Regions from separate parts of the Streptomyces sp. NBC_00704 genome, predicted to be linked through region 2. Evidence: riboswitches for the same ligand, from Rfam matches in the RefSeq annotation. Region 2 holds a riboswitch; each other region holds the start of a gene.
What was found. A riboswitch is a leader RNA that binds a small molecule or an ion and turns the genes downstream of it on or off. The one in region 2 is predicted to bind cyclic di-AMP.
Positions count from the first base shown of each region.

Region 1: another riboswitch for cyclic di-AMP. It lies ahead of OG802_RS20830 (transglycosylase SLT domain-containing protein); the one in region 2 lies ahead of OG802_RS16840 (M23 family metallopeptidase).
Region 3: another riboswitch for cyclic di-AMP. It lies ahead of OG802_RS14415 (transglycosylase family protein); the one in region 2 lies ahead of OG802_RS16840 (M23 family metallopeptidase).

Region 1 is NZ_CP109000.1:4,756,763-4,763,261, forward strand. Features, by position in the region: gene OG802_RS20815 (M56 family metallopeptidase) at 1-80, opposite strand, end outside; gene fahA (fumarylacetoacetase) at 335-1,546, opposite strand; gene OG802_RS20825 (HAD family hydrolase) at 1,922-2,746, shown strand; gene OG802_RS20830 (transglycosylase SLT domain-containing protein) at 2,892-3,371, opposite strand; cyclic di-AMP (ydaO/yuaA leader) riboswitch at 3,375-3,591, opposite strand; gene OG802_RS20835 (polyprenyl synthetase family protein) at 4,632-5,642, shown strand; gene OG802_RS20840 (LolA family protein) at 6,005-6,499, shown strand, end outside.
Region 2 is NZ_CP109000.1:3,873,654-3,880,152, reverse strand. Features, by position in the region: gene OG802_RS16855 (MarR family winged helix-turn-helix transcriptional regulator) at 83-607, opposite strand; gene OG802_RS16850 (dihydrofolate reductase family protein) at 679-1,806, shown strand; tRNA gene OG802_RS16845 (tRNA-Met) at 1,881-1,954, shown strand; cyclic di-AMP (ydaO/yuaA leader) riboswitch at 2,258-2,424, shown strand; gene OG802_RS16840 (M23 family metallopeptidase) at 2,434-3,468, shown strand; gene OG802_RS16835 (aldo/keto reductase) at 3,699-4,643, shown strand; gene OG802_RS16830 (PrsW family intramembrane metalloprotease) at 4,870-6,339, opposite strand; gene trmB (tRNA (guanosine(46)-N7)-methyltransferase TrmB) at 6,410-6,499, opposite strand, start outside.
Region 3 is NZ_CP109000.1:3,306,190-3,312,688, forward strand. Features, by position in the region: gene OG802_RS14400 (DUF501 domain-containing protein) at 1-190, opposite strand, end outside; gene OG802_RS14405 (FtsB family cell division protein) at 212-688, opposite strand; gene eno (phosphopyruvate hydratase) at 821-2,116, opposite strand; gene OG802_RS14415 (transglycosylase family protein) at 2,509-3,222, opposite strand; cyclic di-AMP (ydaO/yuaA leader) riboswitch at 3,226-3,411, opposite strand; gene OG802_RS14420 (transglycosylase family protein) at 3,620-4,693, opposite strand; gene OG802_RS14425 (cytochrome P450 family protein) at 4,883-6,193, opposite strand; gene OG802_RS14430 (nucleoside triphosphate pyrophosphohydrolase) at 6,409-6,499, opposite strand, start outside.

The sequences.
Region 1 (6,499 bases), 880 kb from region 2:
GCGGAGCGGGTGAGCGCACGCGGGACCGGCACGGCGGCCGTCAGCGCGACGACGCTCAGCAGGAGCAGGCAGACAGTCATGCCACGGGCTCCGGATCCTGGTCGGGAAGGGGGCGTGCCGGTCGCGCGGGGCGTACCGCTCGCTCACGCGCGCGGTTCCGCCACGGGCGGCGGGCCCGGCCCGAGGACCGTGCCCGCCGCCAGTATGACGGCGGACACCCCCGCGAGTCAGCCCACGAAGGCGCTCCGGTTCGAAGCCGGCCCCGGACGGGGGCCGGGAGAGGCTGCGGCCGGTTGGGCGCTACCTGCGTGACTGCCTACCCGGGGCCTGGGGTCTATCCGGCGGTCACTCGTCCGCTCACCTCGCCCAGGCCCACCGGGGTGCCGTCCGGGCCGGGGGCCTGGGCGGAGAGGGTCACGATGTCGCCGTCCTCCAGGAACGTCCTCTTGCCGTCGGGGAGTTCGAGCGGGTCGCGGCCGTTCCAGGTCATCTCCAGGAGAGAACCGCGCTGGTCCGGCTCCGGGCCGCTGACCGTGCCCGAGCCGTACAGGTCGCCGGTGCGCAGGGAGGCGCCGTTGACGGTGAGGTGGGCGAGCTGCTGGGCGGCCGTCCAGTACATGGTGGCGAAGGGCGGCTCGGAGATGGTGTGACCGTTCAGCGCGACGGAGATCCGCAGGTCGTAGCCGGCGGGCTCGGCGGCCGCGTCGTCCAGGTAGGGCAGGAGGGCGTGGGTGCGCGCCGGGGGAGCCACTCGCGCGGCGTCCAGCGCCTCCAGCGGGGTGATCCACGCCGAGACGGAGGTGGCGAACGACTTGGCCAGGAACGGGCCGAGCGGGACGTACTCCCATGCCTGGAGGTCACGGGCCGACCAGTCGTTGAGCAGGCACAGGCCGAACACGTGCTCCCGGAAGTCGCTCATGGCGACCGGGCTGCCCTGCGGCGAGGGCGTCCCGACCACGAATCCGACCTCGGCCTCGATGTCGAGCCGCACGGAGGGGCCGAAGACGGGGGCCGGGTCGGAGGGGGCCTTGCGCTGGCCCGAGGGCCGTACGACGTCCGTGCCGGAGACGACGACCGTGCCGGACCGTCCGTGGTAACCGATCGGCAGGTGCTTCCAGTTGGGCAGCAGCGTGTCGGCGGTGTCCGGGCGGAAGATCGCGCCGACGTTACGGGCGTGGTGCTCGGAGGAGTAGAAGTCGACGTAGTCGGCGACCTGGAAGGGGAGGTGCAGTGTCACGGCGGACAGGGGCCGGAAGAGCGGTTCGACGGTGGCTCGGTGCGCCGGGCTCGTCACCCACTCCGTCAGCTCGCGACGCACCTGCGTCCAGACCGGACGGCCCGCCGCCATCAGCGGGTTGAGGGTCGGCGCCGCGAGCAGCGCGGCGTGGGACGAGCCGAGCGCGCGGGCCGCCGCACCCGCGTCGAGGACGTGGTCGCCGAGGCGGACGCCGACGGTCCGCTCGGTGGAGCCCGGCAGCGAGAAGACGCCGTACGGCAGGTTGTGCGGACCGAAGGGATCGCCCTCGGCAAGGTCGAAGGGGGGCATCGGGTACTGCCTCTCTTTCGTGTTCGTGCGCTCTGTGGTGCTCGCCAGGTGAGCCCGCCGATTCCGCGCGGATGCCGCGGGTGCGCCGAGCCGGGCCACACGTTACGGCCGACCTCGGGGAAGCGGCACGGGGGCGGGCCCGTCGAGGCGGCCCGGACGGACGCGCCGGCGGTGGCGGGGGAGGTGGGGGAGGCGCTGCGGGCGCGGCGGACCACGCGACGCCCCGGCCGGGCGGGTGCCGGAAGGCGCTTCTTCGAGCCGGTCGTCAACCACCGACGGTCAGTCGCCGAAGGGGAGTTGGCAGAACCGGACCGGACCCGGTCGCTGTTCGGTTCCCGTCGAACCAGGGCGGTGCGGGGTCCGTATTCTCTGATCATGGCCGCACCCACCGCATATGCCGCGCGCACCGCGTACTCCCTCATCGCCACCGACCTGGACGGAACGCTGCTCCGCGGCGACGACACCTTCTCCGACCGGTCCCTCGACGCGCTCGCGCGGGTGGCGGCCGCCGGTGCACGCCACCTGGTGGTGACGGGACGTCCCGCGCCCCGCGTGCGGCCGCTGCTCGACCGTCTGCACAGCAGGGGGCTCGCGGTGTGCGGACAGGGCGCGCAGCTGTACGACGCCGGCGCGGACCGTCTGCTGTGGTCGGTCACCCTGGACCGGGAGCTGGCCGAGACGGCGCTCGGCAAGATCGAGGCGGAGGTCGGGCAGCTGTACGCGGCCGTCGACCAGGACGGCGTCGACGGGCTGACGCTCATCGAGCCGGGCTACCGGATGCCGCACCCCACGCTGCCCGCTCTGCGCGTCGCCCGCCGCGACGACCTGTGGTGCGAGCCGATCAGCAAGGTGCTGCTGCGCCACCCGTTCCTGTCCGACGACGAGTTGGCGGCGACGGCCCGCTCGGTGGTCGGCTCGCTCGCCACGGTCACCATGTCGGGGCCGGGCACGGTGGAACTCCAGCCCTGCGGGGTCACCAAGGCGACCGGGCTGGCGCTGGCCGCCGAACACCTGGGGCTGCGGCCCGAGGACACCGTCGCCTTCGGGGACATGCCCAACGACATCCCGATGTTCGACTGGGCGGCGCGCGGTGTCGCGATGGCCAACGCGCACCCGGAACTCAAGGCGATGGCCGACGAGGTCACGACGTCGAACGAGGACGACGGCGTGGCCGTCGTCCTCGAAAGACTGTTTCCCTGAGCCGGGCCCCGCGCGCTCGGCACGGGCGGTGCGCCCGGCGCTCGATGCGTTGTTCACGCGCCGGACGTCAGGTGTCAGGCGTCATGTGTCACGCGCGAACGCGCCGGGGGCCGAGTGCCGGGAGCCGAGTGCCGGGGGCCGGCTGTCAGTACGCGCTGAAGACGTTGTCGATGGAGCCGTAGCGGGCGGCCGCGTAGTTGCAGGCGGCGGTGATGTTCGCGACCGGGTCGTAGGAGTCCCAGGACGTGCCGTCGACGTGGTAGGCGCGGAAGGTCGGGTCGATGACCTGGAGCAGTCCCTTGGAGGGAATGCCCGCGGCCGCGTTGGAGTCCCACAGGTTGATGGCGTAGGGGTTGCCGGACGACTCGCGGATGACGTTGCGGTAGATGCCGTTGTACGTCCCCGGGATGCCGTGCTGCGACATGACGTGCAGCGAGGCGCGGATCCACCCGTCGAGGTTGTTGGAGTACCCCAGGCTGGTGGCGGTCGCGACGGTCGGGGTCGCGGCGGAGGCGGTGGTGGCGCCGATCAGCGGGAGTGCCAGCACGGCGACTCCGGTGCCGGCGACGGCGAGCTTGCGGGCGAGGCGGGCGGTGCGGGTGCGGCGGTGAGCAGCAGCGGGCATGACGGTTTTCCTCTCCAGCGCCTGCGAGGTGAGCTGTCGGGTTCGGGCGGGGAGCTGCCCGGTCGCGTCCTGACGGTCGCGACTTCACCCCGAGCCACGACGGGCTGCCCGAAACGTCCGGAAAACATCCGGGACGTCAGGAACATCCGTTGCGGCGACTTACCTGGTTCCCCCGCTCCTGCCGTGCGTTCTCGATGGGTGTCATGGGCGGCGGCAGGATTAGGCGTCCGCCCGACAGGCCGGGAACGTATGCGAGAGCACATGTCCGGAACAAGTACCGGATTCACAGATCACCCCTATTGACCTTGGTCTGTGGTCTATGGGGTGCTTGATCCTTTGTGGGTGCAAAGGGTCAACTTGCTTGAGGCGTGCGGAGAATCGGTGAAGGACGGGCGAGGGGTGACCGGTCTCGGGGAGTGAGCCAACTCACCTGGGTCCACAAGGGCGGCGAAACGGGCATTAGCCCCAACTCGTCGTCAAACGAATGTCGATGAGTTGTCGTCCGCCATGTCGCGCCACGTCGCGCCGCGCCGTCCCTCGGGGGGAGCCGCTCCGCCCTTCCTCGGAAGGGCGCTCCGCCCTTTCGGGGAGGCGGCACCGTCCCGCCGGGGGCGGGGAGTGGGCGACGGTCACGGAGGGGGGCGCGTGACAGTCGTCACGCCGGGCGGGGTGGGGTGGGGTGGATCGGTGCGGGTCGGGTCCGGCGGGAGGTGCGGGAGTGTGGGTCCGCGTGAGGAGCGTGAGCCCGCACTGGGGCCTGCGCGCGCGTGCGGGACCGTGCTCCTGCGTGAGCGTCCGGCGGGGCGGGTGTGTGCGGGTTCGTCGTCCGGCGGGTGCGGGTCCGACGTCCGCGGGTGGGGATCTGCGACCCGGCCTGTGCGGGTCCGGCGTCCGGTGTGTGCGGATCTGCGGCCCGGAGTGTTCGGGTGTGTGGTCCGGCGTGTGCGGGTCTGTGGTCGGGCTTGTGCGGGTCTGTGGCCGGGGGTGGCCGCGTGCGGCCGCATGATTCGCGGCGCCGGGGCAATCCGATGGGTGTTCCGGCGGGTGTCCGACCGTACGAGCTGATCAGGAACTCGGCGGGTGGAATCCGGTGCCGCCCCGCCCGACGGAGACGGTTCCCGGGCGAGCCCATTCGAGCCCGGGGGACGTGGGGGCTATCGGTGATCGAAACGTGACCGGATACGCTGACTTGAGTGGTGGCAGCGACCTATCGACAAACCGCGTAATCGCCAGTGGACACCAGCAGACAGGAGACCCCTCGTGACCGTCGTCGGGCCGTTCGGGCTGAGCGTGCGGGACCAGGCTCTGGAAGCCGATGTCCAGGCCGGATTGGCGGCTGTCGAGGAAGGCTTGCTCGAGGCCACCAAGAGTGAGGTCCCCTTCATCACGGAGGCGGCACAGCACCTCGTGCGGGCGGGCGGGAAGCGGTTCCGGCCGCTGCTCGTGGTGCTCGCGTCGCAGTTCGGGGACAAGCACGCGCCGGGTGTCGTGCCGTCGGCCGTGGTGGTGGAGCTGACCCACCTGGCCACCCTGTACCACGACGACGTGATGGACGAGGCCGCCGTGCGGCGCGGGGTGCCCAGCGCCAACGCCCGCTGGGGGAACTCCGTCGCCGTCCTCACGGGCGACTTCCTCTTCGCCCGCGCCTCCCACATCCTGGCCGACCTCGGCCCGGAGGCGGTGCGGGTGCAGGCGGAGGCGTTCGAGCGGCTGGTCACCGGCCAGATCCTGGAGACGGCCGGTCCGACGGACGGCCGGGATCCGGTCGATCACTACCTCGACGTCCTCGGCGGCAAGACGGGCTCGCTGGTGGCGGTGGCCTGCCGGTTCGGGGCGATGATGTCGGGCGCCGACGAGACGGTCGTCGACGTCCTGACGCAGTACGGCGAGCGGCTGGGCGTCGCGTTCCAGCTCGCGGACGACGTCCTGGACATCGCGTCCGACTCGCGCGAGTCGGGCAAGACGCCCGGCACGGACCTGCGCGAGGGCGTGCCCACGCTGCCGGTGCTGCGGCTGCGTGAGCGCGCGGCGCGGCTGGCGCTGCCCGAGGACATCGCGCTGTGCGAGCTGCTGGACTCCGACCTCAGCGACGACGCCCGCCTCGACGAGGCCCTCGGCGCGCTCCGGGCCCACCCGGCCCTGGAGCAGGCCCGCCGGGACACCGTGCGGTACGCCAAGGACGCGCGCGCCGCGCTGGCGCCGCTGCGGGAGTGCGACGCCAAGGCCGCCCTGATGGAACTCTGCGACGCGGTGGTCCACCGGGCGGGCTGACCCCGCCTGCTCCGCCGCCCCCGCCGCCCCCTCTCCCCCTGGCTCCCCGCCGCCCCCGCTTCCTCTCCCGCCGTCCGCTCTTCCTCCCGTCCCGTCCGGGGTGCCCGCTCTCCACAGCCCCAGACCCCCAGACCCCCACACCCCCACACCCCTACGGGCCGTCGCCCTCACGTCAGGGTCGTGTCATACCGCAGGCGTATGTGGAGTTGAGCCCTCGGGTTGACGCTTGTCGTCGGCTGATTTGGTCAGATGGGGACTACCGAAAACACCACTCCTCACCGATTCGGGTGAGAATGGCGGCTTGGGGCGGGGAACGCAGCGCGAGACGACCAGCCGCCGCCGACGACGGAGGTAAGGCACACATGGCACCGAAGGAATCCGACGCCACCATGACCGGCGGGGAGGCGACCGGCGGGGAGGCCGACGACCTGCGCCTCCGACGCCGCAAGGCCGCACGGTACGTCGTTCCGGTCACCGTGATCGGTGTCGCGGCGGCGACGATCGGGCTCGTCCCGGCACTCGCCGACTCCGGCGACCCCGACCTGCCGAAGATCACCGCGCAGCAGCTCCTCGACAAGATCGCCGCCTCGGACGTGCAGCAGCTGTCCGGAACGGTGAAGATCACCACCGACCTCGGGCTGCCCGACCTCGGCGGGCTGGAGAGCGGGCTGCTCTCCGGAGCGGCGCAGGGCGGCGACGGCTCGTCCGCCGACCCCCAGGCCAAGCTCACCGAGCTGGCGTCCGGCACGCACACCCTGCGCGTCGCGGCCGACGGCCCGGACCGTCAGAAGGTCTCGCTGCTGGAGCGGGCCGCCGAGTACAGCGTCATCCATAACGGCAAGAACGTGTGGGGGTAC
Region 2 (6,499 bases):
CTGCTTCAGATTTGAAGCACATCCGACGAGACGAGACCCTACCCCATGCTTGAAATTTGAAGCAACGGTCGTGTGACGCGGCTCACTGCGTCCCGGAGCAGGGCGTCGAACGCCGGCGCCAGGGGAGGTCCTCGGGCGCCGCCTCGTTCTCCCCGTCGCCCTGGAACCCCCGGGCGACCTGCGTGAAGATCTCCTCCAACTGCCCCACCTGCTCGGGGGTGAGCCGGTCGAACAGGGCGGCCCGGACGGTCGCGACATGGCCGGGGGCCGCGTCCCGCAGCACCGCCATGCCCTCGTCGGTCAGCGCCGCGACGGTGCCGCGCTTGTCCCAGCGGCACTCCTCGCGCCTCACCAGCCCGTCCTTCTCCAGCCGGGACACCGCGTAGGTCAGCCGGCTGCGGGTGATCTTCAGCCGCTCCGCGAGATCGGTCATCCGCAGCCGCCGCTCCGGGGTCTCGGAGAGGTTGGCGAGGATGGAGTAGTACGGGTGGGGCATGCCCGCGTCCTGCTGGAGCTGCCGGTCGATCGCGTCCTCCAGCAGGAGGTAGCCGGCAACGTACGCGCGCCAGGCGCGCTGCTCCTCGGGGGTGAGCCAGCGGGTCGTCATGCCCCCAGTGTAGGTTTGTTTCAAACTTGAACCAAGATCGCCGTCGGAAGACATAGCCCGGGAGCACGTCGATGCCGTACCCGTACGTCCTGCTGTCCGCCGCCGTCTCCCTCGACGGCTACCTGGACGACACCGGCCCCGAGCGGCTGCTGCTCTCGAGCCCCGCCGACTTCGACCGCGTCGACGCCGTACGGGCCTCCGTGGACGCCGTCCTCATCGGCGCCGGCACGATCCGCGCCGACAACCCCCGCCTCCTCGTGAACTCCCCCGAGCGCCGCGCCGCCCGCGTCGCCGCCGGACGGCCCCCGTACCCCCTCAAGGTCACCGTCAGCGGCTCCGGCGACCTGGACCCCGACGCGAACTTCTGGCACACGGGCGGCGCGAAGGCCCTGTACACGACGGACAAGGGCGCCGAACGGGCCCGCGCGCTCGGCATCGCCGCCGACCTCGTCCCGCTCGGCCCCGAACTGGACTGGCGCCGCCTCCTCACCCACCTCCACGACGAACTCGGCGTGCGACGCCTCATGGTCGAGGGCGGCGGAACCGTCCACACCCAGCTGCTCTTGCAGGGGCTCGCCGACGAACTCCAGCTCGTCCTCGCCCCGCTGTTCGTGGGCGACCCGGACGCGCCCCGCCTCTTCGGGCCCGGCGGCTACCAGGGCGGACGCCTGCGCCTGGTGGAGACCCGGCGCATCGAGGACGTCGTCCTGCACCGCTACGAGCCCACCGCCCCCGGCGCCGGACCGCTCGCCGCCGCGGCCGACCGGCACTGGCTCGCCCTGGCCTGCGAGCTGGCCGCCCAGTGCCCGCCCTCGGACACGGCGTTCAGCGTCGGCGCGGTGATCGTCGCCGCCGACGGGACGGAACTCGCCCGCGGGCACTCCCGCGAGGCCGGCGACCCGCTCGCGCACGCCGAGGAGGCCGCCCTCGCCAAGCTCGGCCCCGCCGACCCGCGCCTGCGCACGGCCACCGTCTACAGCAGCCTCGAACCCTGCGCCCGCCGCTCCTCCCGGCCCGCCCCCTGCGCCCGGCTCATCCTCGACGCGGGCGTGCGCCGGGTGGTCACGGCCTGGCGGGAGCCGGACACCTTCGTGACCGAGGCGGACGGCGCCGGTCTGCTGACGGCCGCGGGCGTCGACGTCCTCCTCCTGCCGGAGTACGAGGAGCGGGCGAAGGCCCCCAACCGGCACCTGGTGTGAGGCGCCCTGATGTGAGGCGTCCGGGAGCGTGGTCATCGGGGCCCCGGAAGTAGCGTAGACTGGAGTCACAACGACGCGGGGTGGAGCAGCTCGGTAGCTCGCTGGGCTCATAACCCAGAGGTCGCAGGTTCAAATCCTGTCCCCGCTACTGAAGGCCGAGGGCCGGAATCCGAAAGGGTTCCGGCCCTCGGTGCGTTTCCCCCGAACCTCCCCCTCACGGTGCGTGACCGTACGGCCGCCCTGTGCACGGGTGCTGAGTCGCCGTCAGAACGCCTGTGGCCACGGGGGCGTGCGAGGCCGGGGTCAACTCGCCCGTTTTCGGCCGCTGATGGCCTGAAAGTCCAGGTCGGAAATGTTGTTGATCAAGCAGAAGAGCTTGGAAACCCACCCCCGGGTCTATTAACGTTCGATAACGCAGCGCGGCCGTCCCAGCCGGCACCAGAGCCGGCTCCGTGCGCACGCGCCGAATCCCGCAAGGGAACCGGGGAACCACCACCTTGGGGTGAATCACGCGGAAGCCGTCGTGAACTCGCAGAGTCCACGACCGGTATACGCGCGTAGGAGACCTTCCCGCTCCGAACCCGTCAGCTAACCCGGTAGGCGACGGAAGGAAAGGAGCGCGCCCTCGTGGCGTCCAACCCGCCTGCCCCCGAGGCCCCGTACGCGCCGAGCCAGTGGTCCGCCGACTCCTTCGGCTACGGCGACCACCGCACCGACGAGGGTCCCTGGGAGGAGTGGAACCCCACCGCGGACTCCGTCCGCCCGGTCCGGGGCAAGCACCGGGTCGCCAAGCAGCGCGGCGGCGGGTTCGCCCGCAGCTCCACCGTCCTCGGCGTCGGCGTCATAGCCGCGGTCAGCGCGGGCGGGATGGCCAGCGCCAACACCGGCAAGGCCCCGGTCTCCATCTCGATACCGGACCTGCCGAACGTCGGCTCCCTCATCTCCGACGACGAACCCGCCCCGGAGACCGCGTCCGCCCTGAGCGCCTTCGGGTCCGAGACCGCCGTCGACACCACCGACGCCGACGACAGCGGCGCCGCCGACGCGGGCGAGGCCCTGCGCAGCCGGATCATGGCGCAGGTCGAGTCGCAGCACACCCAGTACGAGGTCAAGGCGGCGGCCGACGCGAAGAAGGCCGAGGCCGACGCCGTCGCCAAGGCCGAGAAGGAAGCGCGCGCCAAGGCCGCCGCCGCGAAGAAGAAGGCCGCCGAGGAAGCCGCCGAGAAGGCCGAGGCCGCGCGTCTCGCCGAGCTGGCCAAGCAGTACACGCTGCCGACCTCCTCGTACACGATCACCTCGACCTTCGGGCAGGCCGGCTCCCTCTGGTCCTCCGGCTACCACACCGGTCTCGACTTCGCCGCGCCCACCGGCACCCTCATCAAGGCTGTCCACAGCGCCACCGTCACCGAGGCGGGCTGGGCCGGTTCCTACGGCTACCGCACCATCCTCACTCTGGACGACGGCACCGAGCTGTGGTTCTGCCACCAGTCGTCGATCAACGTCAGCGTCGGCCAGAAAGTGGCCACCGGTGACGTGATCGGCCGCGTGGGCGCGACCGGCAACGTCACCGGCGCCCACCTCCACCTCGAGGTGCACCCGGACGGCAACCCCACCGGCATCGACCCGGCGGCCTGGCTGCGCGGCAAGGGCCTCAACCCCTGAGACACCCCTGGGGCGCCCGTCCGGAACGTCCCTGAGGATGTGCCCGACGGGCGCCCTGGGACGGGCGCCCTGGAGCATGTGGCGCGGCACGCCGCCGAGTACACGCCGCCGAGTACACCCCTGAAGCCGCGCCGGGCAGACCCGGTCGTGCCGGGTGCGGCGCGGCTGTTCACATGTTCTTCGCGGTACGGGCGGAATGGGCGCGGGCGTGGTGACCGTTGAGTTGAACCATGACTGTTCTGCGCACTCTCGGCTCCTCCGACCTCGAGGTCTTCCCGCTCGCCCTCGGCGGCAACGTCTTCGGCTGGACGGCGGACGAGGCGGCCTCCTTCGCCGTGCTCGACGCCTACGCGGCCGCCGGCGGCAACTTCGTCGACACCGCCGACTCCTACTCCGCCTGGGTCGACGGCAACTCGGGCGGTGAGTCCGAGATCGTCATCGGCAGGTGGGTGAAGGCGCGGGGCAACCGCGACGACGTGGTCATCGCCACCAAGGTGAGCCAGCACCCCGAGTTCCCCGGCCTGTCCGCCGACAACATCAAGGCCGCCGCCGACGCCTCCCTCCGCCGGCTGGGCACCGACCGCATCGACCTCTACTACACCCACTTCGACAAGACCGAGGTGCCGGTCGAGGAGATCGTCGGCGCGCTCGACGAGCTGGTGCGGGCGGGCAAGGTGCGGCACATCGCCGCCTCCAACATCTCTCCCGAGCGCCTCCAGGAGTCCCTGGAGTTCTCCGACCGCGAGGGCCTGGCCCGGTACGTCGCCCTCCAGCCCCACTACAACCTGGTCTCGCGCGACACCTACGAGGGCGGCCTCCAGGACGTCGCCGCCCGCTTCGGCCTCGCCGCCGTCCCGTACTTCGCGCTGGCCTCCGGCTTCCTCACCGGCAAGTACCGGCCCGGCACGACCGTGCGGAGCGCCCGTTCCGGCAGCGCCGCCAAGCACCTCGACACGGAGCGGGGACGCCGGGTCCTGAGCGCCCTGGACGAGGTCGCCCGGGCCCACGACGCCGAGGTCGCCACGGTCGCCCTGGCCTGGCTCGCCGCGCAGCCGACGGTGGCCGCGCCGATCGCCTCCGCCCGCACGGTCGAGCAACTGCCCGCGCTGCTGGCACTGGCGGACCTGGAACTGACGAGCACGGAACTCGACACCCTGACGCGGGCTTCGGCCTGATCGGGGAGCCTGCGGCCTGATCCGGGGTCCTGCGGGGTGCGGGACGCGGGATGCGGGTTCCGGGCTCCGGCTGATCCGGTCCCTGGGCTGGTCCGGTCCGGTCCTCGGGCTGGCCCGGTCCTTGGGCTGATCGTGTCCTCGGGCTGAAGCGGATTCGCCCTTCTCATGCGGCTTCGGTCTTGTGCGGGCTCCCGCTGCCGCTCGCGGTCCAGCTCGCGCCCGTGGGCTAGCGGTACGGGTAGGGGAAGGGACTCGGGCCCGCGGGGTGACCGGGGCCGCCGCCGCCGTAGCCGGGGGGCGGCCCGGACGGGTCGGCCGGGCCCGCGTAGCCCGCGCCCGGCGGATACCCGTAGCCGTACCCGTAGCCCGGTCCGGGGCCGGTGGCCTGGCCGTACGGCTGGAGCGGACCGTGGCCCGGACCGTACCCGTAAGCCCCGTACACCGGCCAGGGCGGCGGAACCACCGGCACCGGAGGAGCCGTCATGCGGGCCGCGTGGTCCAGCGCGGGCCGGGCGACGTCCTTGCGGCGCCACAGCTCGTTCAGCAGCTCCCGCTCCCGGACCACGAAGTCCGCGTCGGCGCGCCCGCGCCGGCCCCGGTGCCGCAGGAACGCGAGCGACGTCGCGTACGCCTCGTACCGGGCGACCTCCCGCGCCGCCGCCTTGCCCAGGTGGCGGCCCGCGTGTTCCCTGGCCAGCCGCCGGGCCCGCATCGAGCCGAGGGCGAACGGCTCCGCCGGTGCGAGCCAGCCGGCGGCCGCGTAGGCGGGCAGCTCCTCGCGGACGGTGCGCAGCTCTCGCTGCCGGGTCCACACCACCAGCCAGGTCAGCAGCCCGAGCGCGGGCAGCATGAACGCCGCGTACACCGCGAAGAACCCGAACTCGCCGAACGTGGACGAGCCGTTCCACAGGGCGTGCATGCCCATCGCGAGCAGCAGTCCGCCCAGCGGCAGCAGCACGCGCCGTACGTGCCGGCGGCCCCCGGACTGCGCGGCGACGCCGAAGCCGAGCCCGGTCAGCACGGTGAACAGGGGGTGCGCGAACGGCGACATGATGACGCGGACGAAGAAGGTCGCGGCGGTGACGGAGGCGATGCCGGTGTCGCCCGTGAGCTGGTCGGCGCCGAAGGCGGTGCCCAGGTAGAGGATGTTCTCGGTGAACGCGAAGCCGGTGGCGGTGGTCCCGGCTATGACGACTCCGTCGACGACGCCGGTGAAGTCCCGTCTGCGGAAGAGGAACACGAGCAGCACGGCCGCCGCCTTGGCGGACTCCTCGACGATCGGCGCTATGACGGTCGCCCCGAGCGTGTCCGCGCCGGACGGATCGGCCGTGGCGGTCGCTATCCACCGGGTCGCGAAGCTGTTGGCGACGATGGCTATCAGCGCCGCCGCGCACGCGCCCCAGGCGAAGGCGAAGACCAGGTTCCGCCAGGGGCCCGGCTCGACCCGGTCGAGCCAGCGGAACGCGGCGACGAGCAGCGGCACGGGCAGCACCGCGAGGCCCAGTCCCACGAGGAAGCCCTCGGTCCCGGTCTGTTCGCGCACCAGGGCGAGGATCACCAGCCCGGACAGGGCGAGCAGGGTGATCAGCGCGCCGTACCGCACCCACCTGCGCTGCCACCAGTGCGCGTGCCTGAGCACATTGTCCTCGGGGGCTCCGCCGGGCGGATGCGGCGGGTAGGGCGGAAACGGACTGATGGCCACGGCATCGACCCTAACGAGGGAGGGGACTGTGGTGCGGGGGCGGTCGGTCGGCGGCCTTGACCGGTCAGCGGTCCCCGGCCCGGACGCGATGCTGTACGCGACGGAAGAGCAGATCGTTCACCACGTGACCCTTGTCCAGCCCCTGGCCCTCGAA
Region 3 (6,499 bases), 570 kb from region 2:
AGTACAGCGTCGGGAAGGGCGTTCCGTCGGGCAGCCGCGGGGCCGTCTCGACGACGTCCGGCTGTCCGCACGGGCAGCGGTGCGCGATCGCGCGCAGACCGCGCGGCGGCCGTCCCAGCTGCTGCTTGAAGGCCTCGACGTCCGCGTCGGTGGGCTCGGTGCGCGGAGTGGTCGGCGGGGCTGTTTCCATGCCTGTCTTTCTATCGGTCGGTCACTGGTCGGAGGCGTCCGACGAGTCGACCCCGTCCCAGACGTTCGAGTACCAGGGGCGGTCCGCCGCCCCCAGCTCGGCGCGGGACTGCCGGGCCGCGTCCGGGTCGACGACGATGTAGCCGGTCTCCCCCGGCAGCACGTAGTGCAGCCGCTGTCGGATCTGCTGCTCGGCGTACGCGTCGTCCTGCCAGCGCGCCTTCAGGTCGCGCAGCTGCCGCACGCGCTCGCCGGCCTGCTGCTTCTCGCGTTGCAGATCGGCCACCTCGGCGCGCTGGGAGACGTACTGGCGCATCGGGTAGGCCAGGGCCACGATCAGCGTGCACAGGACGAGCGCCAGCAGGGCGGCGCGCCCGGTGAGCCGTGAGCGGCGGGCCTGGCGCTTCGTCTGGGAGCGGTAGACCCGGGCCGCGGTCTGCTCGCCGAGCAGCTTGATCCTGGTCGCGGTGGAGAACCGGTCCCGGTCCCTCACGGGCATGTGCTCCGCCTCCCCTTCACGTGCGTACGTCCCCGCACACGGTACGGGACCGAGTACGGGGACGTACGTACGACTGGCGGAGCCTTGACCCGTGGGGTCGGCGCCGCGCCGCTGCCGCGCCTTGGGCCTGTCCTACTGGTTCGCGGAGCGGAACCGGGGGAAGGCGCTGCGGCCGGCGTACACGGCGGCGTCGTCGAGGATCTCCTCGATGCGCAGCAGCTGGTTGTACTTGGCGACGCGGTCCGAGCGGGCCGGGGCGCCGGTCTTGATCTGGCCGCAGTTCACCGCGACGGCGAGGTCGGCGATGGTGACGTCCTCGGTCTCGCCGGAGCGGTGGGACATCATGCACTTGAAGCCGTTGCGCTGGGCCATCTCGACGGCGTCCAGCGTCTCGGTCAGCGAGCCGATCTGGTTGACCTTGACGAGCAGGGCGTTCGCGGAGCCCTCCTCGATGCCGCGGGCGAGGCGCTCGGGGTTGGTGACGAAGAGGTCGTCGCCGACGATCTGGACCTTGTCGCCCAGCTTGTCGGTGATGACCTTCCAGCCGGCCCAGTCGTCCTCGAACAGCGGGTCCTCGATGGAGACCAGCGGATACGCGGAGACGAGCTCCTCGTAGTACTCGGTCATCTCGGCGGCCGAGCGGGACTTGCCCTCGAACTCGTACGCGCCGTCCTTGTAGAACTCGGACGCGGCCACGTCGAGGGCGAGCGCGATCTGCTCGCCGGGGACGTAACCGGCCTGCTGGATGGCCTCGATGATGAGGTCGAGCGCGGCGCGGTTGGACTCCAGGTTCGGGGCGAAGCCGCCCTCGTCGCCGAGACCGGTGGACAGGCCCTTGGTCTTCAGCACCTTCTTGAGGGTGTGGTAGACCTCGGCGCCCCAGCGCAGCGCCTCGGAGAAGGACTCCGCGCCGATCGGGGCGATCATGAACTCCTGGATGTCCACGTTGGAGTCGGCGTGCGAGCCGCCGTTCAGGATGTTCATCATCGGAACGGGCAGCAGGTGCGCGTTCGGGCCGCCCAGGTAGCGGAACAGCGGCAGGTCGCTGGCCTCGGAGGCGGCGTGGGCGACGGCGAGCGAGACGCCGAGGATGGCGTTGGCGCCGAGGGAGCCCTTGTTGTCGGTGGCGTCCAGGTCGAACATGGCCTGGTCGATCAGGCGCTGCTCGGTGGCGTCGTAGCCGACGAGCTCCGGGCCGATCTGCTCGATGACGGCGAGGACGGCTTTCTCGACACCCTTGCCGTGGTAGCGGTTGGGGTCGCCGTCGCGGAGCTCGACGGCCTCGAAGGCGCCGGTGGAAGCGCCGGACGGTACGGCGGCACGACCCGTGCTGCCGTCGTCGAGGCCGACCTCGACCTCGACCGTGGGGTTGCCTCGGGAGTCCAGGATTTCCCGGGCTACGACGACGTCGATGGACGGCACGAGCATCTCCTTCTTGGGATGTGACGCTGGTTGTGCGGGGCCCGCGGGCCGTGACGGACCGCGGCGGGCCTTGCGACTAGAGCCTAACCGTCCCCGGGCCGTCGGCAGCCGACCGACCGTCCCGTGGACAGACAGACCGTACCCATTGTTCACGCCCGGAACAAAGGGGGTGGCCGAGAAAGGCCGACGGGGGCCCGCGGACGGGCGTCCGGACAAAGAGAAACCCCGCTCCGGTGCGTACGGGGGAACACGCACCGGAGCGGGGAGCCCGTGGGGACGGGGGCGGCCCTCACCGGGTCCTCATGAGGCCCTCGCCAGGCCTTCATCAGGACCTCGTCAGGCCCGAAGTGTGCGGGCCTCGGCCGTGGGAGAGCTGTGGCTTCCCGGGGAGCCGGCTGTCACTTCAGGTGCAGCTGCTGGCCCGGGAAGATGAGGTTCGCGTCCTCGACGATGTCCTTGTTCAGCTCGAACAGCTTGTGCCAGCCGCCCTTGACCTTGTGCTTCTCGGCGATGGAGCTGAGGGTGTCGCCCTTGACGACCTTGTACTCGCCGTCGCCCTTCTTGACCTTCTTGCCGGTCGGGGTGGTGACCGTCTTGGACTTCTTGGTGGCGGCCGGACGGTCGGTGGAGCGCGAGGCGCTCTGCTTCTCGGTCGAGCGGGCGCTGCTGCCGCTGTCCGAGGAGTTGGAGGAGCTGGACGAACCGGAGGAGTTCGAGGAGTCGGAGCCGCCGTTGTACGAGGCGCCGGACAGGCCCGTGCCGCACACCGGCCAGGCGCCCTTGCCCTGGGAGGCGAGCACCTTCTCGGCGACGGAGATCTGCTGCGACTTGGAGGCCTGGTTGGCCTGCGCGGCGTACTGCGTGCCGCCGTACGCGGCCCAGGTGGAGGCGGAGAACTGAAGGCCGCCGTAGTAGCCGTTGCCGGTGTTGATGGACCAGTTGCCGCCGGACTCGCACTGGGCGACCGTGTCCCACTCGGAGGCGGTGGCGGCGGAGGCGCTGCCGGCCGCCATCAGCGGGGCGGCGATGGCGACACCGGTGACGCCGGCCAGAGCGGCGGCGCGGGTGGCCTTGGACGGACGACGGTGCTTGCCCTTGGCGGAAAACAGCATGGTGGATCCCCTCACCGACGCCTGCGAGGTGAGCTGTCGGGTTCGGGCCGTGTGAGTTGCCCGGTCACTCCTCCACGGAAGCGATCGCTTCCCGGAGGGGTGACTTCACCCCAAGCCGGATCCAGCCTCTACAGCCGGTCCCGGCGCTTACCTTGGGTCCCCCGCTCCTGCCTACGGCGCTTGACGCGACGACTGTTCCCGGACTGCCGCTGGCAGGATTCGGCGTTGCGACGGCCGGGGCTCGGGTTGCCGAGCGGCCTCGACCGTAGACACGTGATCCGCCGAATTTCAAAGACGATCAGGGCTTCTGAGACTCATCCCACACTTTCACCAAACCGGACATTCGGCGCGAAGCGTGACGTGAACTCCCGCTGTATTTACCGGGTTTTGCGCCCTATTAGGCCCCTGTGTCGAGGGTCTGACCGGGCGCGATGTCGCTCGGGTCGCCGCCGATGAGGTCCTTGTTCTCGGCGTACAGGCCGCGCCATCCGCCGTCGAGGCCAAGGGAGTCGGCGATGGACGCGAGCGAGTCCCCCTCCTGGACGACGTAGGTGGCCGCGGCGTGCCGGCCGGCGGTGGCGGGGGCGGTGCCGCTCGGCGCGACGTTCGTGGCGCTCTTGGCCGTGTCCTCGTCGGCGGTGGGCCCGCGGTGCCGGCCGGCGCCGAGGGAGCCGGTGTCGACGAGACTCCAAGAGCCCACATCCTGGCCCGAATTGTCCGACTCGTTCACTTCCGGGGTGACCGTGGAGGATCCGTCGCCCGCAGCACCCGCCCCCTTGCCCGCGGCGGAGCCGGTGGAGTCACCCGCGGCGGAGGAAGAGGCCGAAGGGGACGAAGAGGATGAAGCCGAGGAAGAGGAGGAAGCGGACTCCGAGGGCGAACCGCTGGGATCGGTGGTCGAGTCGGACGAGTCGGACGATCCGTCCGCGCCGGACGAGCCGTCACCCGAACCGTCCGCACCGCCGGTGGAGCCCGTCGAGTCCGACGACCCGGAACCGGACGATCCGGACAGCCCTCGGGACAGATCGGACAGTCCGGAGGAGGCCGAGCCGGAGGAGTCGTCCGCCAGGCCGGTGTCCACGGGCAGCGCGCCGTTCGCCTTGGTGAGGCCGGACGTCAGCCCGCAGGTCCCCCACGCGCCGATGCCCTGCGCCGCGAGCACCTTCTGCGCCACCGCGATCTGCTGGTTGCGGCTGGCCAGGTCGGGACGGGTCGCGTAGTCGAGCCCCCCGTACGTCTCCCAGTCCTTCTGGCTGAGGCTCAGACCGCCGAGCTCGCCGTCGCCCTTGTCGGCGCTCCACGAGCCGCCGGTCTCGCACTGCGCCACCTTGTCCCACACCGTGCCGTCGGCGGCGCTGGCGCCGGAGGCGGCCAGCAGCGGGATGGCGATGGCCGAACCGGTCACCCCGGCCGCGACGAGGAGGGCCGGAGCCTGACGGGGGCGACGGTGCCGACCGTTCCCGGAGAGCATGCGAGGGCCTTTCTGTGGACAGCAGTGACCGGCGCGGCGTCCGAGACCGGCCCGTCGCGCTGACGAGTGAACGTATAGGCAGACGATCACTTGTCACAAGTTCATGCCGCGCAGATCACGTGAAGATCACAGAGTTGAGGACCGGTCACCTTTGCTCCGTAGAACGGTCACACTCCGGCTGACTTTCGCTCAGATCCGGGCCTGTCCGGAGCCGGAACGTTCCGGAGCGAACTCCACCGGCAACGTCCGCAGCCCGCGCATGATGAGCCCGCCCCGCCACCTCAACTCGGCCGGATCCGCCGCCAGTCGGAGATCGGGCAGCCGTGTGAGGAGAGTGGCGAGCGCGGTCCGTCCCTCCAGCCGGGCCAGCGGGGCGCCCAGGCAGTAGTGGATGCCGTGGCCGTAGCCGAGGTGCTGGTTGTCACGACGGGACAGATCCAGCACATCGGGGTCCGCGAACCGCGCCGGGTCGCGGTCCGCCGCCGCGAGGACGACGAGGACGGGGTCGCCCGGCGCGATGTCCTGCCCGCCGATCCGCAGCGGCTCGGTCGCGAACCGCCAGGTCGCCAGTTCCACGGGCCCGTCGTAGCGCAGGAGTTCCTCGATGCCCGTCTCCAGCAGGGAGGGCTCGCCGTCGTCCCCGGCGAGCGACCTCTGCAGGCGCGCACGCTGCTCGGGGTGGGTGAGGAGGGCGTAGGCGCCGTTGCCGATGAGGTTCACCGTCGTCTCGAAACCCGCGAACAGCAGGATGAACGCCATGGCGGCGGCCTCGTTCTCGGTGAGGTGCTCACCCTGGTCGGAGGCGCGGATGAGACCGGAGATGAGGTCCTCGCCCGGCGCCGGCCGAGCGGGCAGCTCCGCGCGCTTGCGGTGGATGAGCTCCAGCAGATAGCCGCGCATCTTCTTCACCGACCGCGCGACCCCGCCACGCGGCCCGCCGCCGTGCCGGATCATCATGCCCGCCCAGTCCCGGAAGTCGTCCTGGTCCTCGCGCGGGACGCCCAGCAGGTCGCAGATGGCGTAGATGGGCAGCGGGAAGGCGAAGTCGTGGATCAGGTCGGCCTCGCCCCGCTCCGCGAACCGGTCCAGCAGCTGATCGGTCAGCTCCTGCACCCGGGGCGCGAACTCGGCGACCCGGCGGGGCGTGAACGCCTTGCTGACCAGGCGGCGCAGCCGGGTGTGGTCGGGCGGGTCGATGTTCAGCAGATGCGTCATCAGCTCGGCCTTGCGCTCGCCGGGGATACCGGTCTTCCCCTTCGCGTGCGCGGGCTCGTCGTGGTGCGCCGGATTCTTCGACAGCCGCTGGTCGGCGAGAGCCTCCTTCGCGTCGGCGTACCGCGTGACCAGCCATGCCTCGACACCACTGGGCAGTCGCGTGCGATGCACGGGCGCGTGCTCGCGCAGCCAGGCATAGGCGGGGTAGGGGTCGGTGGCGAACTCCCAGGTGAACAACTCGGGAGCGGGCGGGACGTCGGCCTGGGGACGGGGCGGGTTGGTCACTCCACGACGGTAACCGGACCCCGGAGGACGCGTTCCGCGGGCCTGCGGGGGGCGAGCGAGGACACGTTCCGGCGGGCGGCGGGGCAGGGGGGCGGGCGAGGAGGCTGGGCGGGGAGGCGGGCCGGGCAGGCGGCGTGAAGTGGTCAGCCACCGCACGCCCGCCCCGCGCCGCCGCACGCCCGCTCAACCCGCCGCGGGCGCGAAGGGTGGCCGTGCTACTCCTCCGGTATGCCTTCGGTGGCGCGGATGGCGTCGCGGTAGGCGCGGGTCGCCGCGCGGAGCGCCGCCTCGGGGTCCACGCCCTCG